DNA from 3 places in the Terribacillus sp. AE2B 122 genome. Region 3 is predicted to be linked to each of the others. Evidence: riboswitches for the same ligand, from Rfam matches in the RefSeq annotation. Region 3 holds a riboswitch; each other region holds the start of a gene.
The links. Region 3 has a riboswitch for S-adenosylmethionine ahead of AE2B122_RS12030 (LLM class flavin-dependent oxidoreductase). Riboswitches for the same ligand answer to the same signal wherever they lie in the genome.

Region 1 (7,378 bases), on a different contig from region 3:
TGAGCCGGCAGCACCACTCGCTTCTTTGCGGTTGAAGGGGTTGGACGATGCCAAAGACTACTGGATCATTGGCACAAGTGAAATATATAGCGGTGATGAACTGGAGTACAGCGGTATTCGTATACCGACAGACCTTATTGGGGACTTCGTAAGTTATACCTGGCATCTAAAAGCTGAATAGCAGTAAAAGTCGCATTTTTGATGCGACTTTTTTATTTTGCTGTATAGGAAAACATGCTTGGTTATCGTATACTTTAGCTACTATTTCAATCTATCAAGAGAGAAGGCTGCAGTTGGAGAAGTCAAATAAGAGAAACATCAAAGCATATACAACCTTTGTTTTTTTATTCCTGCTTTTTTCTGCAGTTTATTTATTTCTATTTCGCCAGGAACCCCGGGAACTAGCGCTAGGTGCTGGTCTCTTTGCAATCATCGGTTCCGGTCTGCCGGCATTTTGGGCTTTTCGTGCTTATCATGAAGCTGAGCGGCAAGTGCGGCGGTTTTGGCTGTTTCTGGGCTTTGCGCTGCTGGGCTGTCTATTAGCAACGGTAAGCTCCTATTTTTACAATTTCAATATTGGAATAAATAACATCTTGTTATCAGCAGCAGACGTTCTATGGGTTGTATCGATTATCTTCAGTTTATTGGCGTTCCTGTACTTGATCAAACAAAAAGCGGGTGAGGTGACAATTTACGAAGTTGTCTATGATGCTGTGATCATCATCGTTGCTGCGGCCTGTTTAAGCTGGGAATTTTTGATGAAGCAAACCTGGTTTCAATTAACGCAGGATGGTATTCTCATCCAGCTTTTGGCCATCAGTCACCCAGCTAGCGATTTGCTAGTGTTATTTTTCTTGATTTGTGTATTTAATGCCCTCAGTTATCAGCGTTTGTCAAAGGCACTAGCCTGTATTTGTATCGGCTTTTTGCTCTTTTTGGTTTCTGATACCGTCTTTTTGTATTTGGCATTACAAAATATGTATTACTTCGGAAATCCCATTGACTGGCTCGGGACAGCAAGTTTGCTTGTAATTGGCGGTGCTGCTTTCTTTGCGGATGATCTTGATGCACTGAGCCGGCAAGAATCCCGAACTGCAAGCACGCCGCTATTTTCGGCACGACTATGGTTTTCCAATGTCAGCGTTCTGGTTTTACTTGCACTCATCGTAGCCAGAGGCGGCGGATTTGATTTAATAGCACTTGGCTGTATTGTTTCTACATTACTGATCATCTTTCGACAAATGAATACAATGTTCCAGAATAGAAAGCTCATGCTTGAACTGGAAGGTAAAGTATTGGAGCGAACTGAAGAGCTGTTTCAAAAAAATAAGGAATTGGAAGCTTCCATCGAACGAACGGAATTCCTTGCTGCTCATGATCCGCTGACAGGGCTCCCGAACCGTCGTGAATTTGATCGGATAGCTTCAGAATGGGTAAAGACGAACGAAAGCGGTTTTTCCTTGCTCTTTTTGGATATGGATCATTTCAAATGGGTGAATGACACGATGAATCATGGTGCCGGGGACATGCTGCTGAGAAAGGTGGCAGAACGATTGCAAGGGAATCTCGTGTCAGGAGCAAAGGTGTTCCGCCAAGGTGGAGATGAATTCCTTATTCTGTTGCCTATTACGAAGATTCCTGAGATAGAAAGAACTGTATGTGAATTAATTCAATCACTTGAACAGGTGTTTTATCTCCATGGAAAGGAAGTATTTGTTTCTGCAAGTATCGGAATTAGTCTTTATCCGCAACATGCCGAAGATGTCGAACTATTGACTATTAAAGCAGATACTGCCATGTATGCAGCAAAGAAAAGTCACGGAAAGCGTTGGCTATTCTATGATGAGACGTACCTCCCTGCAGAACAATCCAAGCTCGAGCTTGAGAAAGAGATGCGGTATGGACTGGAAAGAGGAGAGTTCCAGCTTCACTTTCAGCCGCTATATCGTTTAGATACAAATACTGTTTCTGGTGCGGAGGTATTGATGCGCTGGGAGCATCCGGAGCGAGGGCTGCTGTTTCCCAATACATTCATTCCGCTTGCTGAAGAATCACGTTTCATTATTCCTCTTGGAAGATGGATGATCCGAGAAGTGTGCAGACAATGGAGCTGCTGGAAAACACAAGAGTATGAACCGATCAGCCTTGCTGTTAATATTTCTGTCAATCAATTCCTCCATCCCGATTTTCTCGCAGAATTAGAGGATGCGCTGCGTGAATATGAGATGGACCCGACTTATCTGGAATTGGAAATCACAGAAAATATCCCATTTAGTGACTCCTATGCTATAGCTGTTCTGGAGCATATCAAGCAGCTTGGTATTCGTATCAGCATCGATGATTTTGGGACAGGTTACAGCTCTCTTCAGTACATCCAGCGCCTGCCTGTTCATACATTGAAAATCGATCGTGCTTTTGTCTGCGATATGATGCACAATCGAAATAATAAAGTGTTGGTTGAAACGATTTTACTTATGGCAAAGCAACTCGATCTGGACGTGGTTGCTGAAGGTGTCGAGGAACAGGAACAGCTTGAATTTCTAAAGGAAAATGGCTGTGCGTTAGTGCAGGGATATTTGATTGGGAAGCCGACGGAGGCCGTGTTATTTCGTTCGAAGTGGCTGTAAATCCTAAGAGTGACTTTTGACAAGCATTATACTATGTTTGAAAGGCTGCGTGTAAGCAGCCTTTTTTTATATCGACAAGGGAAGAAGAAAAAAAGATTTTCAAAAAATGAATTGACATTCTATTGGAAAACCCATAACATGGTAATCAAATCTTACAACTACATACTTGTTTTATTCTTATCCAGAGAGACCGAGGGATCAGGCCCTATGACGTCTCGGCAACGGGTTTACACAAATACCGTGCCAATTCCTGCAAACGCCTATGAGCGTTTGGAAGATGAGAATGAGGAAGTTTCATACGTGGAGCCCTCTTTTTTCTGGATAAGGAAAAAGAGGGCTCTTTTGCGTTGATGGGAGGAAAAGTGATGATTACGTTCAAGGATGTATCTAAGACTTTTACAATCGGAAAACGGGAGGTGCATGCTGTCCGAAATGTGAATCTGACAATCGAGGAAGGAGAAATATTCGGCATTATCGGCTTCAGCGGAGCAGGTAAAAGTACATTGTTACGGCTAGTGAATGTGCTGGAGAACCCGACGGCTGGAGCTGTGGAAGTGCAAGGTGTGGATTTAGCTAGTCTTCGCCCAACTGAGGTCAGGAAAGTACGCCGCAGGATAGGGATGATCTTTCAGAATTTCAATCTGTTAACCTCGCGGACTGTTGCTGGTAATGTTGCTTATCCTTTGAAACTGGCAAAAATGCCGCGAGCAAAAATAAAAGAGAGAGTAGATGAACTTCTCCGCTTCGTTGGATTGTCGGATAAAGCAAAGGATTATCCGGAACAGCTGTCGGGAGGGCAAAAGCAGCGAGTGGGCATTGCTAGGGCGCTAGCTACTTCGCCGGATATTTTGATTTGTGATGAAGCAACCTCAGCGTTGGACCCTGATACAACCGGAGAGATACTCCGACTTCTGAAAAAGGTAAATAAGGAATTCGGCATCACAATTCTACTGATTACCCATGAAATGCATGTGATTCAGTCAATCTGCGACAAGGTTGCTGTTATGGAGGATGGCGAGGTCATAGAATCGGGAGGAGTATTCGATACATTCACAAGTCCTGCCCATCAGACGACGAAGCGTTTCATCCGTTCCGTGCAGCAGGATCTTCCTTCTCCGTCCCTATTGGATGAGTGGCGACAAAAAGGCGGGAAGCAACTGTATCGGATCATCTTTAAAGGAGAGGTTGCGAGCGAACCTGTCTTATCCCGGGTAACGAGGAAGCACGATATTGACGTGAACATCGTCTATGGTTCCGTCCAAGAGATTCAGGCTAAATTCTACGGAAACTTACTTGTTAGCTTTGATGGAGACGTTGGGAAAACGGCCAATGCAGTGGAAGAATTGAATGAAATCGTACAAATAGAGGAGGTGGACGTAACATGGGCGTAGATTGGCAGACATTTTGGCCGCGAATCGTCGAAGCAACAGGTCAGACGATCCTGATGGTAGCTGTCACTTTGGTGATTGGGTCAATTTTCGGTATTATTATCGGTCTTTTACTTTTTGTAACACGAAAAGGAAACATCTTGGAAAATGCTTTTCTTTATCAAATTATTAATTTTCTAATCAACATTATCCGTCCGATCCCCTTCATTATCTTTTTAGTTGCGATTAGTCCGCTGACCAGAGAGGTGATTGGCACGACCATCGGAACATGGGCAGCTATTTTTCCGATGAGCATAGCAGCAGCATTCAGCATCGCTCGGGTTGTGGAAAACAACTTCATAAGTATCGATCCTGGTGTCATCGAAGCTGCCAAGGCCATGGGAGCTAGTCCGCTTCAGATCATTTATACGATACTGATTCCGGAAGCACTCGGTCCGCTCGTTCTCGGATTGACGTTCATTACAATCAGTCTGATTGATTTCTCCGCAATGGCAGGAACTGTCGGCGGAGGGGGTCTCGGCCATGTGGCGATGACATATGGATATCAGCGATTTGATACGAGCGTCATGATGGTTACAGTCGTTATTTTAATTGTGCTTGTCCAGCTTGCCCAATGGGTCGGCAATACACTTTCCAGAAAAATCTTAAGGAGATGATTGACGTGAAAAAAGCTCTACTAGGAATTGTTTCGTTAGTCTTTTTGTTTATCCTTGCAGCATGCGGAAGTAGCTCAGCAGATGGCAGTCAAACAGTTAAAATCGGTGTGACAGGGTCTGATGGTGACCAATGGCCAATATTGAAAGAAAAGGCGAAGGAAGAGGGAATCAATATCGAACTTGTAGAATTCTCCGACTATACATTGCCAAACCAAGCATTGGCGAACGGTGAAATCGACATGAACTCATTCCAGCATATCGCCTTCCTAAGTCAATATGCCAAAGAAAATGGTGATACTATCGTGCCAATCGGTTCGACAGTCATTGCCCCAATCGGAGCCTATTCAGAGAAAATAGATAGCCTTGATGAATTGAAGGAAGGCGACAAGATTGCTATCCCGGATGATCCGTCCAACCAAGCTAGATCGCTGCGGGCTTTGGAAGCAGCTGGCGTAATCAAATTAGCGGATGATTTTGGCCAATTCGGAGATCCTTCCAAGATTGTAGAGAATCCGAAGAATATTGAGATTGTACCTGTTGTTGCGCAGCAAACACCACGTGTACTGCCAGATGTAGCAGTATCTTTTATCAATAATGGGATTGCAGGTCAGGCAGGTCTTAATCCGAAAGAAGATCCGATTTATCTAGAGAATGCTAATGATGATAGCATCACACCGTTTGTAAATGTTTTCGCGGTAAACAAAGATGATGAAAATAATGAGACGTACCAGAAAATTGTCGAACTATATCAGGATGAAGCAGTGAAGGAAGCAGTAGATAAGGATACGAGTGGTGGCTCTATCGTAGTTGATGTGCCGAAAGAAGAATTGCAAAAGCATCTGAAAAGACTACAGGAGGAGGAATGAGATATGAGTAAATCTGTCACCGAGGTTAGCCGAGTTGCGCTGCATTTAGATGCAAATGGGGAAAAGTATATCCAGACAAGTCAGGCCATCCATGCTAAACCGGAAATCGGCAACCAGGAATTTTTTGCCAGTGAAACGCTTACTGCATTGCTGGAAGAAGCGGGATTTCAGGTAGATAAAGGAGTAGCAGGGCATGAGACAGCATTTTATGCTTTGAAGGATAGCGGTAAACCAGGTCCCCGTATCGCTTTCCTCGCCGAATATGATGCATTGCCGGGCATCGGGCATGCTTGCGGCCACAATATTATCGGCACCACTAGTACGGCAGCTGGCATCGCATTGGCAGAAACATTGGACCAGACAGGCGGTAGTGTAGCGGTTCTCGGCACACCTGCTGAGGAAGGCGGACCAAACGGCAGTGCCAAAGGAAGCTTTGTAAAACATGGGTTGCTGAAGGATATTGATGCTGCTTTAATCATTCATCCTTCTGGCAGAACGAGTGTTACTGGTGAATTTCTTGCTGTCGATCCGCTTGATTTTCATTTCTACGGAAAACCAGCTCACGCTTCAGGTTCACCAGATAAAGGAATCAATGCATTGGATGCCGTCATCCAGCTTTTCAATGGAATAAATGCATTACGGCAGCATCTTCCGCAGGACATACGCATACATGGCATCATTCCAAACGGTGGAGACGCACCGAATATCGTACCTGAATATGCCTCAGCAAGATTCTTCATCCGGGCAGAAACGTGGACAAAAGCACAAGCTGTTTCCGAGAAAGTTAGGAATATTGCTCAAGGGGCGGCATTAGCTACTGGAGCTAGCGTCAAGATAGAGAGATTCCAAAATGAAGTGAAGGATTTTGTCCTGAATTCGGTGCTGGACCAGGTGCTCAAGGAAGAATTGGAGAATGTAGGAGAGTATGTGCATTTGAAGAAAGGCAAGGGACGGGGCTCGACTGATACAGGTAATATCAGTTATGAGGTACCGACTGCGCATCCTTATATTCAAATTGGACCGGAAGATTTGATTGGCCATACAGAGGAATTCAGGGAAGCTGCCCGTTCTGAAATTGGTGATGCAGCTGTATTAAAAGGAGCCAAAGCATTAGCGCATACAGGTTACCGGTTGCTGACAGACAAGGAACTCCTAAAGCAAGCTAAACTTGCTTTTAAAGAGAGTAAGACTCGAAAACAAGTTAAATGAAGATAGAGGCTGGGATAAACTGCTTGCTCCATAGTTTGTCTGCAGTATACTGTCAGCTAGCCTAGTGCTGAATCGTATATGCTAGTCCGACTAAGTAATCTCTTATAACCTCTGCCTATATGGCTGAGGTTTTTTTATGAAAAGTCCCGCTTCTCCCTCCGAAAAACTCCCCAAGTTGTCTTTGTAGCGGCATAACTGCCAATGGCAGCATAGCCATAAAAATAGCCCATAAAAATACCGGCAATCAAATCATGTGGATGACTGTAAAAAATCGAGAGTGCCAGACCGATTAAGATGGCGGCAGTAGGCACATACTGCTTTGGTAACGGTAAAAATAGTTTAAGAAGTTGTGTGAGGACAAGTGTTGCTGGGATGCCAATAACAGAATCCCAAAAGTTTGTTTGAATGTTAGGGAAGTCCATAATCATGTTCCTTTTATGCTTATTGTCGGGAACAACCGATAAATTATTCGTATTAGACTTTGATAAAGCGGATCTTATGTTTGAATAAATTTGTTATACATATAATTACAGAAGATTCCTAACAAAAACTCCTTGAATGTTGCACAATTCAGTATTATACTAACCAGTATTGTGTCAGAAAATCTGACAAAATTTTATTAAACTCAATAT
Region 2 (7,378 bases), on a different contig from region 3:
GCCGAGCCTTTATCCATACAAAAATAGCGGACATCATCTGTCCGCTATTTTCCATCCATATGCGATTTCAGGATAAGAGGCTCCATTAATCTGAAGTTTATCTTCGGCAATTTTCTTTCCGCCTAAGCCTTCATAAAAATGCCGCGCCTCATTGCCGACAAGCATCCAAGCGACGACACCCGTCATCCCTTCCGCTGTAAGCCGCTTCTCCAATGATTGCATAAGCAGCTTTCCAATCCCGCGCTTCGTATAATTGGGATCAAGATAAATTGCGTATACCTCTCCATCGTAATCAGGATGAACACTTTCCCGGCATCTGCCTCCGCTGATAAAGCCGACAATCGTTTCCTCTGCTACTGCTACAAGAAGTAAGGATCCGGATGCAAGCACCCTTTCAAATCGATTTGCTCTATCTTCCTGAGAAATTGCTGCCAAATAGTCAGCCGGTAATATATGCTTATAGGAAGACTGCCAACTGAGCATACTGATCTCTCCGATTCTCTTACAGTCAGCTTTTCCTGCTTCACGTATGGTAACTGTCATCTTGATCCCCCCTTTTGGAATTAAGCTAATACAGTTGGCTGGAAATCAATCAATAGAATCGCACGTACACCTGGGCGATCCGCTTCCCCTTTTTTGATTGGGCTGACATAATGACTGACTGCCTCGTCATGTACTCCGTAGGATTCCAATGGCTTATGGATTTCAAAGCTTTCATGGAATTGACTGGAGTCTGCATCTTTCGGCAGCTTTCCTGCACAAGCGGGAGTCGCAATGATGTTAAGACCTCCAACAACGTTATCGCGCTTAATAAGATGAGCAAATGTAAATGGTTCGCCATCCTGATGAATCAGGTTAGGCGAAGATACGCCCTCTTGTCCATCTTCTGTCACTTCCAGCTTTACGAAATGAATGCCTGCATGTACTGGCAGAATTAGATCTTCTTTACGCCAGAAAGTTTCGTGATAATCGTGCATGATGATTTTCTGTAATAATTTATTTTCCAGGATATGATCCGGAAGGGATGGAAATTCACGGTAGGAATCGACGTACTCTGGATTGAAGCGTCCTTGGAAATACTGCGCCATGCTTCCGTTTTCACGTTCAATACCAGGCAGCCATTCTAAACGGCCATCTTTGTCGAATATGATTGCCCGTGAATAGCGGCGGTAACGATTTAAATCCAAGGCATAGCTGTCTGCCGGCAGTGTATCGAAAACAGCCTGTATTTCAGCTAAATCCTGTTCCATCCCCTCATACGCCAAATCCTTTTGTAAGTCATATATGCTGTACCCTTGTTTCTCTAATGCGTTCATGCTTAAACCTCCACAAATCTTTAATCTTTCTCTATCATAATACATGCAGAGATAAAGGAACATGCTTTCGTTTGCGATTTTGCGACATTTGAACAGGAGTGACCTAAATGAGAAAATCCAAAGCAGAATTTGAGAAGCTCTTTCAGACAGCTTCTACTATTCAGAAGCTGCTGCAGGCCGGTGATGTACTATACAGCTCGATCGGTCCTTCCACCTACTTCTTCAGTCATGTCGGTATCGTCGGAAGCGATGGACGAATTTTTCATGCACATCCATCTGGCGGTATCACCGAATCATTGAGATCATACCTGTCCCGTCACCATCATGGCGGTACAATCACGCTGCTCCGGCCAAAAATAGATCCGTCTGGTGCAGCAGAGTGGGCTGAACGTTCCATTAGCTTGATGAAAGGATACCGTTTTAGCCGCGCCTTGGCAGACCCTGCTTGGAATTATTGCACAAAGTTTGTATGGCAGGCATTCTGGAGCGGTGCCAGAACCGATTTGACCAGTGCCCGGAAACAGCTATCCAGACGCTGGATCTTCCCTCGCCATATCAAGCATTCGGCCCATTTTGAGCCGATCGCAAAATTCTCGCTCGAGTATCGGCTCTAGTCATAATTTTCTGGTAAAATATGAAGATAGTATGATTAAAGGGGGATTTTGAATGCAATTCGAACAGAAATTAGAAAAATACGCCGAGCTACTGCTGCATATCGGCTTGAAAGTAAAGCAAGGACAGGATTTGATGATTGTAGCCGATCTAGCTGCTGCTCCTTTTACAAAGGTGGTAGCTCAGAAAGCATACGAAGCTGGCTTACGTGATGTTATTGTCGATTATCAGGATGATAACATTACAAAAGCAAAAGTGAAGCTTGCAAAAGAAGATGATTTGGATTACTTCACTCCATTCCGCGGCCGTGTGTATGAAGAACTAGCAGCAGCCGATACTGCTTTCCTGGAGCTCAAAACACCGAATCCATCTCTCTTTGAGGGAATCGATTCTGCTAGAGTTGCCCGTTATACGAAAGCAATGGGCGCTGCCAGACAAGGCTATCAAGCCCACAAAACGAATGGCCGTGTGAACTGGCTAATTGCATCGGTGCCAACTGTAGAATGGGCCGAATCTGTTTTCCCTGATTCACAAGGCCAGTCAGCTATCGACAAGCTATGGGATGCTATCTTCTTCACAACTCGCTCTGATAAGGAAAATACAGTTGAGCTGTGGGAACAGCATGTTACAGCTATGAAAAAGAATGCTGACCATTTAAATGCACGTAACTATCGCAAGCTGCATTATAAGGGACCTGGAACAGATTTGACAATTGAACTGCATCCTGATTCCTTCTGGACTTGCGCCGAATTTATGAAAGAAGATGGCTCTACATATATCCCGAATCTCCCTACAGAAGAAGTATTTACCATTCCTGTAAAGACAGGAGTAAACGGAACAGTTAGCAGCACAAAACCATTGAATTATGCAGGAACTTTGCTAGAGAACTTCTCCCTTACCTTTGAGAAAGGAAAAGTGGTAGACTTCACAGCGGAAAAAGGCTATGAAACATTGAAGAATTTGCTTGAAACAGACGAAGGGGCACAATTCCTTGGAGAGGTTGCGCTAGTACCGCACCAGTCGCCTATTTCTCAGTCTGGGATCGTGTTCAATAATACTTTATTCGATGAGAATGCTTCCTGTCATTTGGCTCTTGGCCAAGCGATTGGCATGTGCGTAAAGGATGCTCGCAATAAATCAAAAGAAGAATTTATGGAAATAGGCTTTAACTACAGTCTGACCCATGTTGATTTCATGGTTGGTTCCGGAGAATTATCCATCACAGGCGAAACGCCAGATGGAACAACTGAAGCTATCTTCGAAAATGGAAACTGGGCTTTTTAAAGACACAGAAAAGGAGCAGCGTAACGCTGCTCCTTTTGCTATGTACGGCAAATCATGAGTACTTCTCGGTAATAGCCAAGCTGATGAGGACACAGTTCATCATTCGCTACATCGATCCGCTGACGTGGAGCTCCTGCAACAACTTCCGCTTCTACGCTTGCCGCTTTTCCCTCGACGAGCTTTTCCAAATCATTTACACGCATCCGTACGATTTGTAGCACTTCTTCGTTTAAAAGAATATCTGGCAGTTCCTCTAAGTAGTAGAAGAATTGGTGACAGAACTCCCGATCGACTAAATTTTTGGCGAATAATTCTTCTTGAATGATTCCTTTATAAAAAAGATCGCTCTCTTGAAGCATAACACCCAATTCTTCCTGCACTTCACGTAAGCCTCCGACCACAGGCGTTTCGCCGCTTTCCAGATGACCAGCTGCGGTAATGTCGTATTTCCCGGGAAATTCACTTTTATTGAAAGAACGTTGCTGTAGATAAATGTATAGTTCTGTACCATCATGTTCTATAAACCAGCAGTGGAAAGTCTCATGCCAGTCTCCATCACGATGGACTTCCTCTCTTTCTTTCACCCCAAGCTCCCGATGCTGCTCATCGAAAATCGTCAATAGCTCCATGTTTTGCCCCCATACTTATTCCTTTTTTACTAATGTAAGCGATATCTTCAGGCTTGTCTACCGTATATTTCCAATCAGATCGAGTTATCGCGCATTTCCTCGACTAGTGGCATGATTTCGTTCGCGAACCGCACCATCTCCTGCATATGCGGCGAAAACTGAAGCAGCAAAAGACTGACACCAGCGTGCTCGTATGCAAGTATCCGCTGTGCAATTTGTAACGGGGTACCAACCAGATGCGGCCGAAGCCCTCTTGCAGAAACAGCATCATCGCTAATTTTGCTTTTTTGTGCCAGCTCTTCCTCTGTTACATATGATTCGTAATCTCCGCCGGTAATTCTTTCCCATTCCTGGTAGGCTTCTTCCTCCGTTTCACGGCAAATGACATAAGCTGTCATACCGAATTCGGTAAATGGAGATTTGCCAGCTGCCTCACGACGAATCTGCATATCAGCGATCATACTGGCCACTTCCTGTACAGAGCCGCCTTTCATTACATATGCATCACATGTCTCGGCAATTGTCTGCCGTAAATAGTCGCTTTCTCCACCAGCATATAATGGCGAAATCTCTTTGGTCTTGCCTGCCGGTAAATAATCGACATGCTGTACTTGATAGTACAAGCCATCATATGTGTAACTGCTAGCTGTCCAAACTCCGCGCAGCACTTCAAAGAATTCCTCTGTTTGCATATAGAAATCCTCTGATCCTGCAATATCACCATCTAGGCGTTTTTGCTCCTCTTCACGTAAGAAAGAAACGACCGCTAGTGAAAAACGGCTATTACTAATCTGATCAATCATTACTGCCTGTCTCGCTGCTTCCACAGGCTGATCGATGCTTGGCCGGACTGCTGCCATAATGTGCAATTTATCGGTTGCCTCCGCAATAGCGCCAGCAGCTTCCCAAAAGTTCAGCTGCTGACCGGCATTTTTTCCTTGGTATAGGTAGGTGTCTGGCAGGAAGACCGCATCGAATCCTAAGTTTTCAGCCGTATGCGCAGTTTCCTTCACATCTGACAGGCTAAGCGGTCCTCCATCTTCCACATGACGCAGCCAGCTGCTTGAAACTGGCTGCCAGTATGCATATTTCATTGTTATTACTCCTTTTGCACATAGGAAATCCTACCGAACGACACATCGATTCTACTAAAAAAGCTTCTTCGATGAGAAGAAGCTCTGTATTGCAGCCGTCGTCATCTTATCACGCAGCTTTTGCTGCAGGTCGTAGCACCTTCCTGCAGGACTGCCCTCCTACAGTGGGTTGCCGGGCTTCATCGGGCCTTTCCCTCCACCACTCGTTATAAGATTTCTTATGAATTGTACTTCCTACTATACCAGATTAGCAGTGTCTGATTCAAACAGAATAACTGCTATTGCTTACGCTGATGTGCCTCCATCAAAAGACGGTACCCATCTTGTCTTGCTTTCTCTTCATAAACTGGACTGGTGAGCATGAACTCAACTTCCCCGCCGTAATAGTCTTCCAGCTCTTCAAGCTGCTGCAGCACCTCAGTTGGTGTCCCAATTACCATGGTAGGACGATTGTCCTCAAGACGCTCTTTTTCATAAGGAGACATTTTGTAGTCTGCTGCCTTATCCGGGCGCAGCATCCCTTTGACTGGTCTCCCTTGTTCCTGAAGCAGCGATGCAACTTCATGACTTTTCGCCAGCGCTTGTGCAGCTGCTGTCGTCTCCGCACAGAATAAAAACAGACTTACCATCATTTGCGGCTGATGCTTCCCTTCTTGGAAGGCTTTCTGATACACATCCAGCACTGCTGCATCTTTATCTCCACGTATGAATTGGGCATAAGCAAACCCGATTCCATGATATGCAGCAAGACCAGCGCTGCCTGCGCTTCCGCCAAGGAGCCAGACAGACGGAGCAGTGTTAATGTTCGGCATCGCTACCAGATCTCCGAAGCGATGCTTTTCTTCTTTTCTTATATCCAAATAATGAAGCAAATCACGTATTTGCCGATCATACCAATCCTCCGGTACAGCCTTATGCTCCTGCAGTGCCCTTTTTGCGGCTGGCATACCGCCAGGAGCCCTCCCGATCCCAAGGTCGATCCTTCCTGGATGAAGTGCTTCGAGCAATCTTGCATTTTCAGCCACTTTATACGCACTATAATGAGGCAGCATAACACCGCCTGATCCGATACGGATGCGGGATGTTTTGGCAGCAAGATGCCCCATCAGAAGCTCTGGACTGCTATGAGCCAAGCTGCCAGCGTGATGTTCGGACACCCAAAAGCGCGTATACCCAAGCTGATCAGCGAGCTCTGCCAGCCGCACTGTTTCTTCCAATGCATCTGCCGCATTGCCATCTTCTTTGATTCGGGATTGATCCAATATACTAAGCTTCATTCTACCCACTCCTTCTTTGTATCATATCCTGTGCGAAAGACTTTTAAAAACAATCCGTTTTTCTGTATGCTAGAAATGACCGAATAAAAAGGATGGTGCTCAAATGATCGGATTTATCGGATTAGGAATCATGGGACAAAACATGGCAGCAAACCTGCTCGAAAAAGGCGAACAATTAGTAGTCTTTAATCGCACAAAAGAAAAAGCCCAAGCACTATTGGATAAAGGTGCTAACTGGGCAGAATCGCCACGGCAAGTCGGGGAACAAGCTGATATCGTATTTACGATGCTGACAGACCCAGCTGCTGTCCAAGCAGTTGCTTATGGGGAAGATGGACTTTTCAGCGGCATGAAGGAAAATAGTTTGTGGGTGGATGTCAGTACCGTAAAACCTGCGTTCACAAAAGAGATGGCTGAAGCTGCTCGTGCGCATCATATCCGTTTTGTTGATGCACCCGTATCAGGTTCAAAGGCTCCGGCGCAGCAAGGTAAACTGCACTTTCTAGTTGGCGGAGACGAACAAGATGTTAAAGAGATCACCCCGCTGCTTGAGAAAATGGGACAAAGCATCCAGCATATGGGCGTCAATGGTAATGGCTCATCTACTAAGCTTGCAGTGAATATGCTGCTTGTTCAGTCTCTGACTGGTTTATCTGAAGCAATCAGCTTTGGGGAAGCAGTCGGTCTTGATCGGGAGCATCTGATGGATGTATTGCTCGCCCTGCCTGTGACAAGTGATATCCAAGCTGGGAAACGGGATACGATTCTCCAGCAGAACTTTGATCCGCAATTTCCTCTGGAGCATGCATACAAAGACTTGCAGCAGATTTCCGAAACAGCTTATGAAGCAGGCGCTCCTCTTCCGATGACAAACAGTGTTAAAGAACTGTATGCATTAGCGAAAAAGAACGGCTATGGCAAACAGGATGTCGCTGCCGTTTATGCACTTTTAGCAAGAGATTGACACATATTAGACAAAGAATCCGAATTTTTTCGGATTCTTTTTTTATTCTCATCTATTATTTTTAATTAACATTGGCATATTAACAATATGTACAGGGTATGTAGGCATAAGGTACTTAATTCATGTGAAGTAATTTTTTTGCATATTTTCACCAAATTATAATCATTATCATCTGTTTGGTTTATTAAATTTTTTTAATCAG
Region 3 (7,378 bases):
GTGCTTGTATGTGAACAGCTCTTCTTCATTTTCATAAGAAGCCAAATCATAACCAGTAGAGCCGCCATATTGGGCCTTGGCAGCATCTGCGCTCCAATAATGTTTAACTTCATCATATTTTGCAAGAGCTTTCTCCTCCGTTTCAGCCACTACGACATGCAGGAAAGTAAACGCCTTAATTTCATCGCGGCTTCTGCCATACGCCTCCGCCCGCGCTTTAATATCTTCGATGTAATAGTTGATTTTTTCTGGTGTAGGTCCTCCGACAAAAACACATTCAGCATGTCTTGCTGCGAAATCCCTGCCTTTTTCCGAAGTACCTGCTTGGTAAAGCACAGGTGTACGCTGCGGAGATGGCTCACTCACATGCGGCCCTTCTACTGAGAAATAGGTACCCTTATGTTTTATACGGTGAACTTTTTCCGGATCCACTAGAACCCCTGTTTCCGGATCCGAGATAACACCATCCTCTTCCCAGCTATCCTCTAGCAGCTTATAAGAAACCTCTAGGAATTCATCAGCTATTCTGTAACGTTCATCATGCTTAACCATCTTATCCATCCCAAAATTCTGAGCAGCATTCGGTAAATAGGATGTAACGATATTCCAAGCAACACGCCCATTTGTCAGGTGATCAAGCGTCGAAAATTTACGCGCATTATGAAATGGCTGTTCATAAGATGTACTGACAGTGACAGCGAAGGACAAATGCTTCGTCACAGCTGCCATGGCCGGGATAACGAAGGCTGGATCATTAAGCGGCACTTGCACTCCGTCACGCAGCGCTGCCTTTTCATCCCCTCCATATACGTCATAAACACCAAGTACATCTGCAAAGAAAATCGCATCAAACTTTCCTTTTTCCAAAAGGCGTGCAAGCTCTATCCAGTAATCCAGCGACTTATATTCCCGATGCCTTCTGTTCTCCGGATGCTTCCATAAGCCATGGGCGTTATGATTGGCGGCTGTCATATCAAATGCTTGCAGGATAATTTGTTTCGTCATTGTTCTCCACTCCTCTAATTATGTAAAAAAAGCCTCTTCCGTTTTACAGAAGAGGCTCCTTATCCAAGGTAAAATGCTCCTCTTATCTGTCAGACTTGTCGTCTGCTGGAATTGGCACAGTACATTACTGCCTGCTGCCGAGGCTTCAAAGGGCCAGTCCCTCCACCTCTCGTGATAAGAAAATATTATTTAGTTAGGTTAGTTTATGTTCGATTTGTTCCCGATATTGACTGAGAGTGTCTGGCGAATTTCGCTTAAGCTTCTGAAGCAGTGCTTCGTATTGGATCTCTTTCTCGCTGATCCGCTTTCGGTAACACGCTCGTTCAGTGTCGTTCGTACAAACGTGAAGTAAATCGCGCAGTGCTACAATCTCTTTTTGCAGCTCCATTTCAGGCGGAATATATCCAGCATTCTTGAGAATTTTGTAGCTCATCCGCATATCCTCCGGTACACCTGATAAGTCCTCCAGCTCCAAAGGTTTTCCTGCTCCTGGAAGGTTACGGAACTCTCCATTGGCTTCAGCCTGCTTGATTCGTTCTTCCGCAAGCAGCGAAATCAGATCCATATAATCACTCCCTATATACAAGAAAAGCAACCGATTATAATCGGTTGCTTTTCATTATACAATAATCTGAATTATTTACCAATGAATTGTTGTGTCCAGTAGTTACCGTTTTCTACATAACCTACACCGATATTAGTGTAATCAGGGTTAAGGATATTCTCACGGTGACCTTGGCTGTTCATCCATGCTTCAACGACTTCTTCTGGAGTCTTTTGTCCTTGAGCGATGTTTTCACCTGCAGTTTTATAAGAAATACCGAAAGATTTCATCATATCGAACGGAGAACCGTAAGTTGGGCTGTTGTGATCGAAGTAACCATTGTCAGCCATATCTTTGGATTTCGCACGAGCTACTTTGCTTAGTTCAGTATCAGCTTTTAAAGCTTTAAGACCAGCTTTTTCACGCTCTTTGTTAGTCAAGTCCACTACTTGCTGTTCGAATGCACTTAGACCTTCAGTAGCTTGTTTTTCTTCTGTTTGCTTGTTATCAGAAGCAGTTTCTTGTTTTTGTGCTGGAGCTTGAGCTTTTTGTTCAGTTGCTTGCTCTTCAGCTTTTTCTTCTTTTTTAGGAGCTGCTTTTTGCTCTTCTTTATTAGAAGCAGGTGCTTTCGCTTCCTCTTGCTTAGGTGCTTGAGTCTGCGCTTTCTCCTGTTGAGCTGGCTGCTGTACATTGTACTTCGCTAGCAAGCTATCAGTATTAATGTGAATGTTATAAGCTGATAGATATTCATTCACCCATTTATTCAAATCTTCGATAGAAGAGAAAGATCCGCTTTTCACTACTTGTGCTACGTGCACTTGAGCTTCTTCTTTAGTTGGTTGAGCTGGTGCAGCATTTGCTGTTCCTGCCAAAGCGCCACCTGCTAGGATAGCTGTAGATAGTGTTGTTACTAATACTTTCTTAAACATGATGTTGCTCCTTTCGAGATGTGTGTTTTCTGTTGCAGCAACATCATAGCATGGGTTTTTGTGTAATATTGCAGCCTAGAATTTCCAATAGGCATACAAGCGTAAACAGCTTCGTGAAAAGTCAGTTCTTATGCGAAATCTTACCCATTTTATCGACTACGAAACTAGCAATAAACAGCGTCCTTTCTATTTATTGGATGTAATTTAGGATTGACACCCTTTTTTACTCCTAGATTTTGTAACAATACCTCAGTTTTTGTAATCAATCTGTAAATTGACTTACGCTTACTACTCTCATATAATCCTTTTCTCCTAAACTTATTAGTTTAATCTCCCAAATTAGGATAAAGGTATCTCTTTATCACCTCTATACCAGGTGATAGAATAAATTATGTCGAATCTTAGCGGCTTTTTAGCTCTTTGACAGATCTACCCCCATAAAGCTTTATACGGGGGAGAATAAATATAGTAGAAATATGTCATTATTGGAGGAAATATAATGTTTTCTAATCCCGAAATCGGAATAGACCTTGGCACTGCAAATATACTTGTGTATACAAAACAAAAAGGAATCGTATTGAATGAACCTTCTGTGGTTGCGATTGATATGGAAACAAAAAACGTTGTTGCTGTTGGAGCAGAAGCGAAAGAAATGGTCGGTAAAACACCTAAGAATATCGTACCAATTCGTCCATTAAAAGATGGCGTAATCGCTGACTATGATGTAACAGCTCAATTATTGAAAGAAATCCTGAAAAAAGTGAGCAAAGTGATGGGCTCTTCCCTTCGCAAACCAACCATCGTTGTCTGCACACCGTCTGGAAGTACTTCCGTAGAAAGACGCGCTATACATAATGCGGTCAAATCGTATGGTGCTAAACATGTTCACTTGATTGAAGAACCAATAGCTGCAGCAATTGGAGCTGACCTGCCTGTAGATGAGCCAGTTGCGAATGTAATTGTCGATATCGGCGGCGGTACAAGTGAAGTTGGTATTATCTCATTCGGCGGCGTTGTTTCTTGCCGTTCTGTCCGCATCGGCGGGGATTCAATGGATGAGGAGATCATTCAATATATCCGCAAGCAGTACAATATCCTCATTGGAGAAAGAACTGCAGAGCAAATTAAAATGGAAATCGGCTATGCTTTGATTGACCATGATGAATTGATGATGGATGTCCGCGGCCGTGATATGGTAACAGGATTACCGAAGACTGTCGGGATTTCTTCTAAGGAAGTACAAGTAGCTCTTAAGGAATCATTGGAGCAGATCCTCGAAACAATTCGTATGACATTAGAAGATTGCCCGCCAGAACTAAGCGGAGATATCGTTGACCACGGTGTCATCTTGACTGGCGGAGGCGCATTGCTAAAAGGAATGCAGCAATGGCTTGCATCTGAAATCTCAGTTCCTGTTCATTTGGCTCCGAATCCACTGGAATCTGTTGCAATCGGTACAGGTCGTGCCCTGCAGATGATTACTAAACTGCAAAAAGCAGCAAAATAAAAAAAACAGGCATATCAGTCAGCTGATACGCCTGTTTTTTTATGGAAAAGCGGAAAAGACCGCTTAGAAACGAAGGAATAAGTGAGAAAGCCTGGAGTGAGGTGCCTTTTCCTCGCACAAGGATTTATCGCTTAAGCCGCTATTTCTGGTCTTTGGATCTGGACTGCACAAGTCCGATACCGATTCCGACCGGGTCAACCAGATAAGCGAGATAGAAAGAATCAAAATCCATCTTTTCTCTTACAACAACTGCTCCTTCTTCTTTTGCAGCTTGAATGGCTTTATCCAAGTCTTCCACTTCAATCTGGATTCTTGTCCCATGCGGAAAGTCATGTGGGCCTTTACTGATTCCGCCATCAATTGCTCCAGCTGTCTCCACCTCATGATAACCCCAATTTGGAGCACCGACCTTCCAGCCAAAAACATTAGCGTAGAAGCTCGCCGCCTTATCCGGATCTTGGCTGTTCAATTCAAACCCGATTACTTTACCGTTGACCTTTTCCATTACATCTCTCCTTATCTGTTCAAAAGTTCGCGAATCTTATAGGCATGCTCTTCAATTACCGGTCGCAGGCCCGGATTATAAAAAACGGACGCTGGATGGTAAGTCGGGAAGATACGATATACCTTCTCGGAAAGGATGAAAGAATCCTCCTCCAAGCTCTTTAATTGCTGAATCGGCTGTTCTATCAGCCTTCCAGCAACTTCTGTAATTTTCTCCTTCGAACCAGTTATCCGTTCCCAGCCTATTCTCCCCAGAGTCACGAGAACTTCAGGTTCCGCTTGGGCAATTTCATAATCGAGAACGGGCGCATGCGCAAGAACTTCAGCCTTAGTTGGTGTTCGATTATATTTCTTCGTGATGGTCTCACCGCGTATTTGCTTCGTCTTATATTGATAAGGTCTGCTTCTGACTGCGCTTGAAATAAAAATCTCTGATCTCTCTACAGCAGCTCGCTCCAGAAACAGATCCAGCTCCTTGCCAGCTCGTCCGCTGAATGGCACCAGGCTATGTATCTCCGTTTCCCCTGGCGCTTCTCCGACAAAGAAAAGAACCGGATGCTTCGGCCCTCTTCCAGGCAGGAAACCTTCACACGGATAAGGAGCCATTCTTTCTTTGGCTAACTGAACCAACTTCTCCGGCAGCATGTCAGTCCTGCTCCTGCAATAAAGTGCGCAATGTCCTGACTTCTTCAACAGACAATGTGATACCTTTTCCCATCTTCTCATGCTCCGGCGCCCAGTCCCGGATATCATACTTCGGCTCCCGCCCATTCCAGCTGATCAAATTGAGTTCCTTCTGCCATCCTTTAGGTGATACAGATAGCACTCCGAGTTCTTTCACTATCTCATAAGATAATTCTGCCATCGTTACTCCCACCTTTTTTCCTTTTCTAAAGTCTAGCAGAACTTTCTGCTATAATGAAACGAAAATAAGCCAACGGAGGGAAAACACGTGCAAAACCCAATCCAATTAAACGACACCCAGCGCAATGAAATGATAAGTTCCCTGCAGACGTATTTCGAACAAGAAAAAGACGAGCAGCTAGGCGACCTGGCCGCAGGTCTGCTGCTCGACTTTATCATTAAAGAACTAGGTCCTATTTTTTATAATGCTGGTATCGAAGCATCCTATCAGTTTATGAATGAAAAGATGGAGGATCTTTTTGGGATTCAGGTGAGGGAGCGATGATTGCTCTCTCAACCATCTAATATATCATCCATTTCCTTTTTCACAATTGTAGCTTGTGATCCTATGATTATTTGCAAATTATGATCATCCACTTCTACGATTCCATGCACTCCCATTTGCTTGATTTTAGAATGATTCACTGCTTTCATGTCCTTTATTTCCAGTCGCAGTCGCGTCATGCAATTATCGTTAACGAGTATGTTCTGTTTTCCACCTAGATTTTCAATCATTTTTTGTGCCATGTATCTGTGATTATTGTGGGTTAGTTCTAAATCCTTTTCCTCTTCCCCCGCTGCTGCCTCATATACCTTATCTTCTATTTGCCCAATTACGGCTACTTGACGTTTTTTGATGACATAATAGAAAGTGAAGTAATACAGCAAAAAGAATACAATTCCAACCGGTAGGATAAGAAGTCCCCCATCGCTCAATCCCAAGTTCACAATGTAATCAATCAATCCAGCTCCCCATGAAAAGCCATGCCTTATATGCAGGAGGTACAGTACTGCACCAGCTAATCCTGTATATACAGAATGAAGGAAATACAATAGAGGCGAAGTAAACAAGAATGTAAATTCAATTGGTTCCGTAATACCTGTTATGACTGAGGTAGCTGCACCTGATGACATCAATGTTTTAGTTTCCTGTTTCTTGTATCTAGCAGCTTTCGTTATAGCCAGAGCAATGGCCGGTACCCCAAATAGCATAGTGATATAGAATCCTCCTATAAAGAATCCCGCCATAGGATCCCCGCTCAAGAACCTAGTTATTTCGCCAGTGACCACTTCACCTGATGATGTCGTGTATTCACCAAGACCAAAATAAACATACGTATTTAATACGTGATGCAATCCGAATGGCAGCAGGAACCGGTTGAGGAAGCCAAATATGAAGACACCTACAGCTCCTAGATCCATCAATGTCCTACTGAATGCATCAATCCCCATTTGAGCAAAAGGCCATAACAAACTCATCAATCCTGCAACCAGAACCATCGTGAAAATGATGACGGTAATAGGGAATTTCTCTCCACTAAAGAAAGCAAACATATTCGGTAGTTTCGTATCTTTGAATTTATTATAGACAAAAGCCGCTATTAAGCCGGCGAGCACCCCTCCAAAAACACTCATATTCAATTCAGGATTCATAAGCGCGAGTCCTTCTTTGAGTACGATAATGGCAAGGAATCCGGTCAGTGCCGGTATTCCTTTATCCTTTGTTTTCGAAAGTCCCATTGCAATACCTATGGCAATCAGCGCATCCATCTGGGTCAATATGACACCTGCCGCTTGGAAAAGGGGGATATCCAGCAAATCTTCAGCAGTAAGTCTGTAAAGAATTCCAGCAATCGGTAAAGCTACAATCGGAATGAGCAATGATTTCCCTAACTTCTGAAAGAAATTGCGCAAGCTTTCTCATCTCCCCGTATTATAGACTTTTGAAAGTTACAAGCTCCACGTCCTCACAATTCCTTAAGACCTGATCGACTCTATTCGACGTTAATAACTCCAGTTCATCCAATCTTGGATAAGTGTAGGAAGATCCTTCAACCACGGCCTTATCCAAGTAGCCTGGATGACACATTACTTCAACCGTGTCCGCTTTACTAAAAGCCTCCCTCAAACTATCCTCATCGCTCAGTATCTGCTCTACATAGTATTCGAATTGGTCTGGATGCCGCAGATGGCTCGGTAATTCCA

Region 1: another riboswitch for S-adenosylmethionine. It lies ahead of AE2B122_RS08600 (methionine ABC transporter ATP-binding protein); the one in region 3 lies ahead of AE2B122_RS12030 (LLM class flavin-dependent oxidoreductase).
Region 2: another riboswitch for S-adenosylmethionine. It lies ahead of AE2B122_RS06065 (LLM class flavin-dependent oxidoreductase); the one in region 3 lies ahead of AE2B122_RS12030 (LLM class flavin-dependent oxidoreductase).

What each region holds. Positions count from the first base shown of each region.
Region 1 covers NZ_LR700944.1:25,526-32,903, reverse strand. The annotation lists gene AE2B122_RS08610 (alpha-galactosidase) at 1-181, shown strand, start outside; gene AE2B122_RS08605 (GGDEF domain-containing phosphodiesterase) at 294-2,627, shown strand; SAM riboswitch class I at 2,802-2,911, shown strand; gene AE2B122_RS08600 (methionine ABC transporter ATP-binding protein) at 2,993-4,018, shown strand; gene AE2B122_RS08595 (methionine ABC transporter permease) at 4,009-4,671, shown strand; gene AE2B122_RS08590 (MetQ/NlpA family ABC transporter substrate-binding protein) at 4,677-5,537, shown strand; gene AE2B122_RS08585 (M20 family metallopeptidase) at 5,541-6,746, shown strand; gene AE2B122_RS08580 (hypothetical protein) at 6,881-7,168, opposite strand.
Region 2 covers NZ_LR700943.1:150,388-157,765, reverse strand. The annotation lists gene AE2B122_RS06095 (histidine phosphatase family protein) at 1-27, shown strand, start outside; gene AE2B122_RS06090 (GNAT family N-acetyltransferase) at 34-543, opposite strand; gene AE2B122_RS06085 (2OG-Fe dioxygenase family protein) at 564-1,316, opposite strand; gene AE2B122_RS06080 (hypothetical protein) at 1,424-1,930, shown strand; gene AE2B122_RS06075 (aminopeptidase) at 1,983-3,212, shown strand; gene AE2B122_RS06070 (NUDIX domain-containing protein) at 3,251-3,841, opposite strand; gene AE2B122_RS06065 (LLM class flavin-dependent oxidoreductase) at 3,916-4,935, opposite strand; SAM riboswitch class I at 5,039-5,150, opposite strand; gene AE2B122_RS06060 (LLM class flavin-dependent oxidoreductase) at 5,214-6,212, opposite strand; gene AE2B122_RS06055 (NAD(P)-dependent oxidoreductase) at 6,316-7,176, shown strand.
Region 3 covers NZ_LR700945.1:225,975-233,352, reverse strand. The annotation lists gene AE2B122_RS12030 (LLM class flavin-dependent oxidoreductase) at 1-1,005, opposite strand, end outside; SAM riboswitch class I at 1,085-1,186, opposite strand; gene AE2B122_RS12025 (DUF1992 domain-containing protein) at 1,199-1,570, opposite strand; gene AE2B122_RS12020 (CAP domain-containing protein) at 1,642-2,478, opposite strand; gene mreBH (rod-share determining protein MreBH) at 2,978-3,985, shown strand; gene AE2B122_RS12010 (VOC family protein) at 4,125-4,490, opposite strand; gene AE2B122_RS12005 (uracil-DNA glycosylase) at 4,502-5,134, opposite strand; gene AE2B122_RS12000 (YdbC family protein) at 5,136-5,354, opposite strand; gene AE2B122_RS11995 (DUF2164 family protein) at 5,442-5,678, shown strand; gene AE2B122_RS11990 (PTS transporter subunit EIIC) at 5,687-7,087, opposite strand; gene chbG (chitin disaccharide deacetylase) at 7,107-7,378, opposite strand, start outside.